DNA from 3 places in the Ralstonia sp. VS2407 genome. Region 2 is predicted to be linked to each of the others. Evidence: predicted binding sites of a transcription regulator. Region 2 holds the regulator's gene; each other region holds the start of a gene.
What was found. Region 2 encodes HrcA, which represses chaperone genes, less so after heat shock. Its sites were predicted from a motif close to TTAGCACTCNNNNNNNNNGAGTGCTAA; they were not measured.

Region 1 (3,278 bases), on a different contig from region 2:
CGGCTACACGCATTGCCCCGATGTCTGCCCGACCACGCTGGCCGAATTGCGCGCCGTGATGGACACACTCGGCAAAGACGCGGACCGCGTCCAGGTGCTGTTCGTCACCGTCGACCCCGAGCGCGATACGCAAGACCTGCTGGCCAAGTACGTGCCCGCGTTCGACCCGCGCTTCATCGGCCTGCGTCCGGCCAACGAGACCGAACTGAAGAAGGTCGCGTCCGACTTCAAGGTCTTCTACAGCAAGGTGCCGGGCAGTTCGCCTGACAACTACACGATGGATCACACGGCCGGCAGCTACATGTTTGATCCGAAAGGCAACCTGCGCCTGTTCATCAAGCACGGTCAGGGCCCCGAGCCGATCGCGCATGACATCAAGCAACTGCTGGCCGACTGATCTGCTGCCAGCGCCCAAAGAAAAAGCCCGCCAATTGGCGGGCTTTTTTATGGCGAGGCGGGCAGCTTAGGCGAAGGCCTGCAGGGCACCCTTCATCTTCTTCATCGCGGCCGATTCGATCTGGCGAATGCGTTCTGCCGACACACCAAACTCGTCAGCCAGGTCGTGCAGCGTCGAGCCGCCCGATCCGTCGTCGTTCACGTTCAGCCAGCGGGCTTCGATGATGCGGCGGCTCCGGTCGTCCAGCTTGGCGAGGGCGGCTTCGATGCCTTCGCTTTGCATGCGGTCGTTGCTCCGCGCTTCGATCACGCGGGTCGGCTCGTTGTGCGTGTCGGCCAGGTACGCGATCGGGGCGAAGGACTCTTCGCCGTCGTCCATCTGGCCTTCAAGCGCGATGTCGCCGCCCGAGAGGCGCGTTTCCATCTCGCGCACTTCGGCGCCCTTGACGTTCAGTTCGGCGGCCACGGCGTCGATCTCATCCGACGTGAAGGTCGCTTGCGCATCCTGCTTGTGGCTGCGCAGGTTGAAGAAGAGCTTGCGCTGGGCCTTGGTGGTGGCCACCTTCACCATGCGCCAGTTCTTCAGGATGTACTCGTGCATCTCGGCTTTGATCCAGTGCATCGCGTACGAGACGAGGCGCACACCCTGATCCGGATCGAAGCGCTTGACGGCCTTCATCAGGCCGATATTGCCTTCCTGGATCAAGTCGGCATGCGGCAGGCCGTAGCCGAGATAGCCGCGGGCGATCGACACCACCAGGCGCAGGTGCGAGAGCACCAGACGGCGGGCGGCATCGAGATTGTCGTTGTCGCGGTATTCGCGGGCCAGACGCTGTTCTTCTTCAGCCGACAGCATCGGCACACGGTTGACGCTCTGGATGTAGGCGTCGATGTTGCCCAGGTTGCCGGGGAACGCCAGCGCCCATCCATTGCCGGCGTTGCCGGACGGCTGGGTGGCGATTGCGGAAACGGTATTCACGGGGATGACTGCGTTCACTCAGGACTCCTGTCGAAATCCAGTGGAGGTTTGGAGAGGCATCTTAGCACTCCAACCGGATGAGTGCTAATAGGACATTCTTGCCCGGTTAATAGTTCCCGTAAATCAGGGTGCATCTGTCAATAGTGTGATGTTTGCGCCGCAACAAAAGCGCGTCATACCCACTCATAGACCGGGGCGGGCGGCATCGGTTCTCGACTATGCCGCCGTGTTACGGCCGCGTGACTTCGCCCAATAAAGTGCGCGATCGGCTTCGCGCAGGGCGGCGTCTGGGTCGCGTACTTCCAGGCCCGGGCAGGCGACGCCGATGCTCGTGGTGACGTGCAGCACCGTGCCATCAGGCAGGTGGATGGGCGGACGGATCGCTCCGACGATCTTCTGCGCCGTGTGCAGCGCATCATCGGGGGCGTCAATCGGGTCGAGCAGGATGATGAACTCATCACCTGCGAGGCGGGCGACGGTGTCGGTGCGGCGCACGGCACGTTGCAGGCGGTGCGCGACCTCCACCAGCACAGCATCGCCGGCGGCGTGGCCGTAGGTGTCGTTGATGTGCTTGAAGTGATCCACGTCCAGATACAGCACGCCCAGCGGCGCGGGCAGACGCTGACGGCGTTCCAGCGCGGCGCGCAGGCGCTCGTAGAGTTCGTAGCGGTTTGGCAGGCCGGTGAGCGCATCAAAGCGCGCCATGCGCGACAGCTCCATCTCGCTGCGCTTGGCTTCGGTCACGTCCTGCACGAAGGCGTAGAGACCGCAGCGGCCGTCGCGGGCTTCACCGGCATCGGGCACGAGCTGGCCGCGAAAATGCCGGGTGCGGCTGCGCGGGCCGTTGGCGTGGGCCTTTTCGTACCATGGCGCGGTGATCTCGAATTGGACGGATTCTCCGCGCTGGGCGCGCACCAGATACGGTGCCAGCAAGGCGTACGTGCCCGGCGTGAACACCCGTTCCGCTGTCTGGCCGCAGACCTCCTCGGGCGTGCGCTGCAGCCAGCGCGCATGCGTGACGTTGCAGAAGGTGAAGACACCGTCGGGGTCGATGTGCGACACCAGCAGCGGCGCGTTGTCGAGCACGAGCTTGAGCGCCCGTTCGCTGCGCCCCAGGGCCAGCTCGGCACTCGTGCGGGCCGTCAGATCCTGCAGTACCGAGAAATAGCCGCGCAGCGTGCCGCGATCATCGTAGTCGGGAAAGTAGTGGCCGCTCAGGTAGCGGGGCACGCCGGTGCGCATGGACTGGATCTCGAATTGCACCGGGTAACCGGCCAGCACCTCAGTCATGTAGGGCAGCAGCGTGCGGTAATCCTCGGGGGTGTAGATGTCGCGCACGTGGCGGTCGAGCATCTCGTCTTCACTGCGGCCGAAGGCTTCGAGCAGCGTGCGGCTGGCAAAGCGCACGATGCCGTCCGAGTCGACGTAGCTGAGCTGCGCGGGCACGTTGTCGGCTACCAGGCGGAGTTGTTCGCGGCTGGCGCGCAGGGCGTCACGCCGGCGTTCCAGGCTTTCGTTGGCGGTGCGCAGTGCGCGCTCGGACGCGGCCAGCCGGTTGGCAAACGGTCGCACCGTCAAGCGGATGGCCAGCACGCTGCCGATCATCAGACACAGCATGAAGGCCGCAAGCCGCTCGAACTGCACGCGCATCGGGGCGTAAAGCTCCGCACTGGCGATCTTGCTGATCAGCGCCAGACCCGTGTGGCCGATGGGCGTGTAGCTGAACGACGTCGGCATGCCATGGATGTCCTGCCACTGGCCGTAGCCAGCCTCGCCCGCCAGTGCCAGGCGTGATGGCAGCGGGCGGTGGTCGACCGTAAGCGGCGGCAGCTCGAACACATAGGCATCGAAGCGCTGCGGAAACGACATGGCGCGGCCGCGCGCATCAAAGCCCGACATCGCC
Region 2 (3,278 bases):
TCGCGCAGCTGCGCCAGCGTGACGGCCGCGCCGTTGATGAAGGCTTTGCTGCGGCCGGCAGCATCGACTGTGCGACGCAGCAGGATCACGCCCTCGTCGTCGTGCAGTTCATGTGCCTCCAGCCATGCGGCCACATGCGGATGCACGTCGAACTCGGCGGTGATGTCGGCACGCGGCGCGCCTTCGCGCACGACAGCCGCATCGGCGCGCTCACCCAGCGTGAGTGCAAGTGCATCGATCAGGATGGATTTGCCCGCGCCGGTCTCGCCCGTAAACACGGTAAAACCGTCGGCCAGATCGAGATCCAGCGCGTGAACGATGACGAAATCGCGGATGGTGAGGCTGCGCAGCATGGAAGCGGTGAGCGAGGAGTTTTAGTACCTGCCCATGATTCGTAGCGAGCGGCTCGAGGTTGAAGCGAGAAGCGCAGCCGTACATGCGTACGGCGAGCATTGCAAGTTCAAGATCGGGCCGCGCAGTAGGATCATGGGCAGGTTCTTAGAGCCGGTTGTCTTCGGTCGGATACTCGTGCCAGTGCAGCTTCTTGCGCAGCGTGGCGTAGTAGTTGTAGCCGATCGGGTGCAGCAGCCGCACCGTGCGCTCCGAGCGGCGCACCACGATGCGGTCACCGGGCAGCAGTGACGTGAGCGACTGCATGTCGAAGTTGACGCTGGCATCGCGCCCGCTGGTGACCTGGATGACCACCTCGGCGTCTTGCGGAATGACAATCGGCCGGTTCGACAGCGAGTGCGGTGCGATGGGCACCAGCACCAGACCCGAGAGCGCGGGATGCAGGATCGGCCCGCCGGCAGACAACGCATACGCCGTCGAGCCCGTGGGCGTGGAGACGATCAAGCCGTCCGAACGCTGGTTGTACATGAAGAAGCCGTCGACCGACACGGCAAGCTCCACCATGCCCGAGGTGCCCGAGCGGTTGACTACCACGTCGTTGAAGGCGAGGGCGGAGAAGATGACCTCGTCGTCGCGCACGACCTGAGCCTGCAGCAGCGTGCGGGTTTCGGCCTCGTAGCGGCCCGACAACATGTCGGGCAGCACGGTGTGTACGTCGTCGAATGGAATGTCGGTCATGAAGCCGAGCCGCCCGTGGTTGACGCCGATCACGGGGACGCTGGCACCGGCCAGGTGGCGTCCAATGCCGAGCAGCGTGCCGTCACCGCCGAGCACGACGGCCACGTCGGCGTGGCGCGCCATCTCTTCGGGCGGCAGGGCAGGGTAGTCCTGGACGCCGATGTTGAGCGCCGTTTCGCGCTCGAAGACAATGTCATGCCCGCGCGCGGCAATGCACGACGCCAGTTCCATAAGGGGGCCGGCAATGTTGGCAGCCGAATACCGGCCGACCAGCGCAACGGTCTTGAAAGGCGAAACGGGCGAGGCGGCGGGAGCTTGCGGGGCCACGGCGGACGAGGGAATCGACATGCGCGCATTACACCATATCGATATGACCGTCGCCACGTCAGCACGTGTTTCGTGGAGAAACGCCGACATCACCCGTAGACGGGCGCCGATTTTGCGTAAAATTGAAGAATCATGGACAAGCGCGCCACTATCCTCCTCAAGACCTTGATCGAACGGTATATCGCCGAGGGCCAGCCCGTGGGCTCGCGCACCTTGTCGAAGTATTCGGGGCTCGATCTGTCGCCGGCCACCATCCGCAATGTGATGTCCGACCTCGAGGAGATGGGCTTCATCGCGAGCCCCCACACCTCCGCCGGGCGCGTGCCGACGCCACGCGGCTATCGCCTCTTCGTCGATACGATGCTGACGGCCAGCCCGCTGGATGTGCTGAGCACGCAAGACCGCATGGCGCAGCAGATGGTGGGTGCGATTGCCGAGCAGGTGCGCACGCAGCTGGCGTCGCATGGGTCGGAATCGTCGCAGCGGGTGATTGCGGCGGCGGCGCAGACCTTGTCCAACCTCTCGCAGTTTGCCGGCATCGTGATGACGCCGCGCCGCACGCATGCGTTCCGGCAGATCGAATTCCTGAGGCTGTCCGAATCGCGCATCCTGCTGATCGTCGTCACGCCCGAAGGCGACGTGCAGAACCGCATCATCCATACCGATACGCCGTACAGCCCGTCGCAACTGGTGGAAGCGGCCAACTACATCAATGCACACTACGGCGGCCAGACGTTCGATGCGGTGCGCGAAAGCCTGCGCGGCGAGCTGTCTGCACTGCAGGCCGACATGACCGCGCTGATGCAGGCTGCCGTGGAAGCGGGCAGCAGTGCCGCGTCGGAAGAGGAACCGGTCGTCATTTCGGGCGAGCGCAAGCTGCTGGACGTGGAAGATTTGTCTTCTTCCATGGACAAGCTGCGCCGGCTCTTTGCCGTGTTCGAACAGAAGACCGGCCTGCTGCAACTGCTGGACGTATCGAGCCGTGCCGAGGGCGTGCAGATCTTCATCGGCGGCGAAAGCAGCCTTGTGCCGCACGAAGACATGGCCGTCATCACCGCGCCGTACGAGGTGGACGGCAAGATTGTCGGCACGCTGGGCGTGATCGGGCCGATGCGCATGGCGTATGAGCGCGTGATCCCGATCGTGGATATCACAGCCAAGCTGCTATCCAGCACCCTCAGCCAGTATTGAAACAACGCCGCCTGTGGCGGGCCGGGTTGCCCGCCAATGTCTCAGGCTGAAAACTGCTCGAACGCCGCCAGCGCATGCGTGGCGTACATCATCGAAGGGCCGCCTCCCATGTAGACGGCTGTTCCCAACACCTCTTCCAGTTCGGCACGGGTTGTGCCGAGTTTGACCAGCGCCTGGACATGGAAGCCGATGCAGTCGTCGCAGCGGCTGGAAATGGCTATTCCCAGCGCCACCAATTCCCGCGTCTTCTTGCTCAGTGCGCCGTCTTTTGTGCCGGCTGCCGCCAGTTGGCTGAATGCCGTCATCAACTCCGGCTGCGATTCGCGCAAGCTGCGCATGTGCGCAGACACATCTTTGACCACGCTTTTGAATTCGGGCATGCCGCTCATGACAGTGCTCTCCTGGGCCGGGTGTGGAGTGAGGTAGCGAACTGGGCGGACTGGCATCAGCCGCCGCGCATCTTTTCGAGCATTCTCGTCCGCGCCCCGGGGCAAGGTCATGATGTAGCGCAACGACGCGCTTAGAAACTGCCCGTGAACTGATACCGCCCGCCCGGGTGCCACATGGTTGCCACGGAGGCGACCTGGCCCTGGGATAGCGTCTTGCGCCGCAGCATCAGGCACGGCTCACGCACATCCATCTGCAGCATCTCGGCGATCTCGCGCGGCGGC
Region 3 (3,278 bases), on a different contig from region 2:
CTTGGCCCAGGTCGTTCAGGGTCGCCTTTTCCAGCGTCAGGCCAACTTCTTCAGCGATGACTTGGCCGCCCGTCAGGATGGCGATGTCTTCCAGCATGGCCTTGCGGCGGTCGCCGAAGCCCGGAGCCTTGACGGCGGCGGTCTTCAGGATGCCACGGATGTTGTTGACCACCAGCGTTGCCAGGGCTTCGCCTTCGACGTCTTCAGCGATGATCAGCAGCGGACGGCCAGCCTTGGCCACTTGCTCCAGCACCGGCAGCAGGTCGCGGATGTTGCTGATCTTCTTGTCGAACAGCAGCACGAACGGGTTGTCCAGCTGGACAACTTGCTTTTCCGGGTTGTTGATGAAGTACGGCGACAGGTAGCCGCGGTCGAACTGCATGCCTTCCACGACGTCCAGCTCGTCGGCCAGCGACTTGCCGTCTTCCACGGTGATCACGCCTTCCTTGCCAACCTTGTCCATGGCTTCAGCGATGCGCTGGCCGATGGATTCATCGCTGTTGGCCGAGATGGCGCCAACTTGAGCGATTTCCTTGCTGGTGGTCGTCGGCTTGCTGATCTTCTTCAGCTCTTCGACGGCGGCCGTCACAGCCTTGTCGATGCCGCGCTTCAGGTCCATCGGGTTCATGCCGGCGGCAACGTACTTCATGCCTTCGCGCACGATCGACTGGGCCAGCACCGTTGCGGTGGTGGTGCCGTCACCGGCGTTGTCGCTGGTCTTGGAAGCAACTTCCTTGACCATTTGCGCGCCCATGTTCTGCAGCTTGTCCTTCAGCTCGATTTCCTTGGCGACCGACACACCGTCCTTGGTCACGGTCGGGCCACCGAAGCTGCGCTCCAGCACCACGTTACGGCCCTTCGGGCCCAGGGTCACCTTGACTGCGTTGGCGAGAATGTTCACGCCTTCGACCATCTTGGCACGTGCGGCGTCGCCGAACACTACGTCTTTAGCTGCCATCTTGAGAATCTCCGAAATCTTTGGATGTTGCCCGCGCGCTCAGTCAGCGGCGCCGGCAATGAGGATTGGGTTACAGGTAAGCGATGCGACAGAGCGCGTGCTTACTTTTGCACCACGGCCATGATGTCTTCTTCGCGCATGACCAGGACTTCCTGACCATCCACCTTGACGCCCTGGCCGGCGTACTTGCCGAACAGCACGCGGTCGCCGACCTTCACGTCCAGCGCGATCGCATTGCCCTTGTCGTCTTTCTTGCCCGGGCCGACGGCCAGCACTTCGCCTTGATCCGGCTTTTCAGCGGCGGCGTCAGGAATGACGATGCCCGAAGCGGTCTTGGTTTCGTTGTCCAGGCGCTTCACGATCACGCGGTCGTGCAAAGGACGCAGGTTCATACACAACTCCTCAATGCAAAGTGAGTGTTTATTCACAAAACGCGCCGCAGAACGCGGCGCATCGGGAAAGCATCGGGGACCGGAGGCGTTGTTAGCACTCCTGCCCAGCGAGTGCTAATTATAGGGACGGGGTATTACGATTTCAAGAACGGGCGCTGAAATTCATGTCGAGATGTCGATGACGGTGTCGAGATTCACTCAACGCTGAACTTTGTTCACTCAACTATGAACTCCCTCGCGTCGCCGCCCGGCTGCCCTCGAAGAATCCCTTTTCCGTCAACAGGTTGCTGGATGCGGCGAGACAAATGCCGGGCGCCGAAAACGCTGCGGAACGCGCCACAAAGCAAGCTCACCCAAGTTTGCACCTCTTTCCGGGATATCAACTATGTGAATTATGATTCACAAAAAAGGGATATCCGCACGTTCAGTCCCGGGCGACTGTCGACATTCGGATAAACATGCGGGCTCTAGGGCCGCCACCGTCCAGTCACACCGCGTCCGTTCCATTGCGGGCGGCCGCTTAGAAGGCCTGAACGTCCGGCCTGCAGTGCTGCTGTTCAACCGGTTGATGCAACACATCGGTGACTGCACGAGTTGCTGCCCTAACGCCGACTGCAGCGAGACGACCTTGGAGCCCCTTATGTGCCGACGAAGGGCATGGCGGAGCCGAAATACTCTGACTGCGGCTTCCGGACGACATCCCACCGTTTGGTGTAGCCAAGCGGGCGCTGGGCCTTTCATGCGTGATAGGCAGCGACGAATGCCTTCATAGCGCGCCTTGCGATAGATTCGAGTTGGGTTGGAGGCACGTTGTCGAGTGCATGCAGCAGAAACTTCAGTAACAGCTCCGACTCCAGTAGCCCGCACAGATGCGCAGCAGCCACTTCAGGGTCATCGCGACGCAGTTGCCCTCTTTCCATGGCCGAGGCCAGAAATTGCGTTGTCAGGTCCATGTACGGCTTCACTGTCCGCGCATATATCGTTGCCCCCAACTTGCTATCGGCCGGGGTGGAAAAGACCAGCCTGCGAAGCGCCTGAAAGCGCGACGAATACACCGTTTGGAGCAACCGTACTCCAAACGCGAACAACAAGTCTTCTATGCATTCTGCTGAGGCATCCAGCTGTTCCAGAACTCCGCCTGTTTCCTGTGCTGTAGCGGCAATGATGACTTCGTAGTACAGCTCTTCCTTCGACTCGAAGTAGCTATACAGCGTGCCCTTGGAACACTTGGCGCGCTCGCTGACGTGGGACATTAGGGTTCGCTCATAACCCTGTTCGAAAAACACTTCCGTGGCGGCGCTCAGTAACTGCAGCCGCTTCTGTTCCGTCTTAGTCCGCACTGCTCCCCCTTTGTCGAACTCATGAGTTCGATTTTGCCCGAGCGATGGTACACTTCAAAATCGAACTGATCGGTTCGATTTTAGACTAGGAGGGAATCAATGCCGGAAATAGATCACATTCGTAAGCCCAAGCCTCTGCGGTTGTGGGACACATACGCCTTCCCCGCTGTGTACTTCGCCTTGTTGGGAGCGATATTTCTTATCCTCTATTTGGCTTCGCTGTGGAAGCACGCTTAACGTGTGGGTAGCGCTTCACCTCCCCGTTTTTCGTATCCAAATAGCTGGTCCGGAGATGCGAGTAATAGGATGAGGCGCCCCCCAACTCCGTTGAGGGCGCCTTTGTAATCCGGACGTCTACTCCCTAGAACTTGTGGCGCATGCCAATCAGTGCGCCCGTCTGGCCAATACCGGCCAGCACCGTGCCGCCGCTGCCCAGCGCGAGTGACGAGCCGTTCCGATTCAGCGCGCGGGCGGCAGTGAAGTACAGGTCGGTGCGCTTGGAGAGCGCGTAATCGGCCTGCACGATGAAGAGCCACGGGTCCTGGTTGTTTGCACGGATGTCCAGGTAGTAGGCCGAGCCGGTCACAG

Region 1: the regulator HrcA is predicted to act here: its motif matches at 1,437-1,463, upstream of rpoH (RNA polymerase sigma factor RpoH).
Region 3: the regulator HrcA is predicted to act here: its motif matches at 1,442-1,468, upstream of groES (co-chaperone GroES).

The regions. Positions count from the first base shown of each region.
Region 1 is NZ_JBRFVG010000024.1:16,284-19,561, reverse strand. It holds gene ACU8YE_RS23300 (SCO family protein) at 1-397, shown strand, start outside; gene rpoH (RNA polymerase sigma factor RpoH) at 464-1,357, opposite strand; gene ACU8YE_RS23290 (diguanylate cyclase domain-containing protein) at 1,592-3,278, opposite strand, start outside.
Region 2 is NZ_JBRFVG010000010.1:112,797-116,074, forward strand. It holds gene recN (DNA repair protein RecN) at 1-353, opposite strand, end outside; gene ACU8YE_RS17170 (NAD kinase) at 499-1,437, opposite strand; gene hrcA (heat-inducible transcriptional repressor HrcA) at 1,549-2,607, shown strand; gene ACU8YE_RS17180 (carboxymuconolactone decarboxylase family protein) at 2,649-2,996, opposite strand; gene hutC (histidine utilization repressor) at 3,128-3,278, opposite strand, start outside.
Region 3 is NZ_JBRFVG010000001.1:38,405-41,682, reverse strand. It holds gene groL (chaperonin GroEL) at 1-958, opposite strand, end outside; gene groES (co-chaperone GroES) at 1,060-1,350, opposite strand; gene ACU8YE_RS00185 (TetR/AcrR family transcriptional regulator C-terminal domain-containing protein) at 2,088-2,690, opposite strand; gene ACU8YE_RS00180 (porin) at 3,052-3,278, opposite strand, start outside.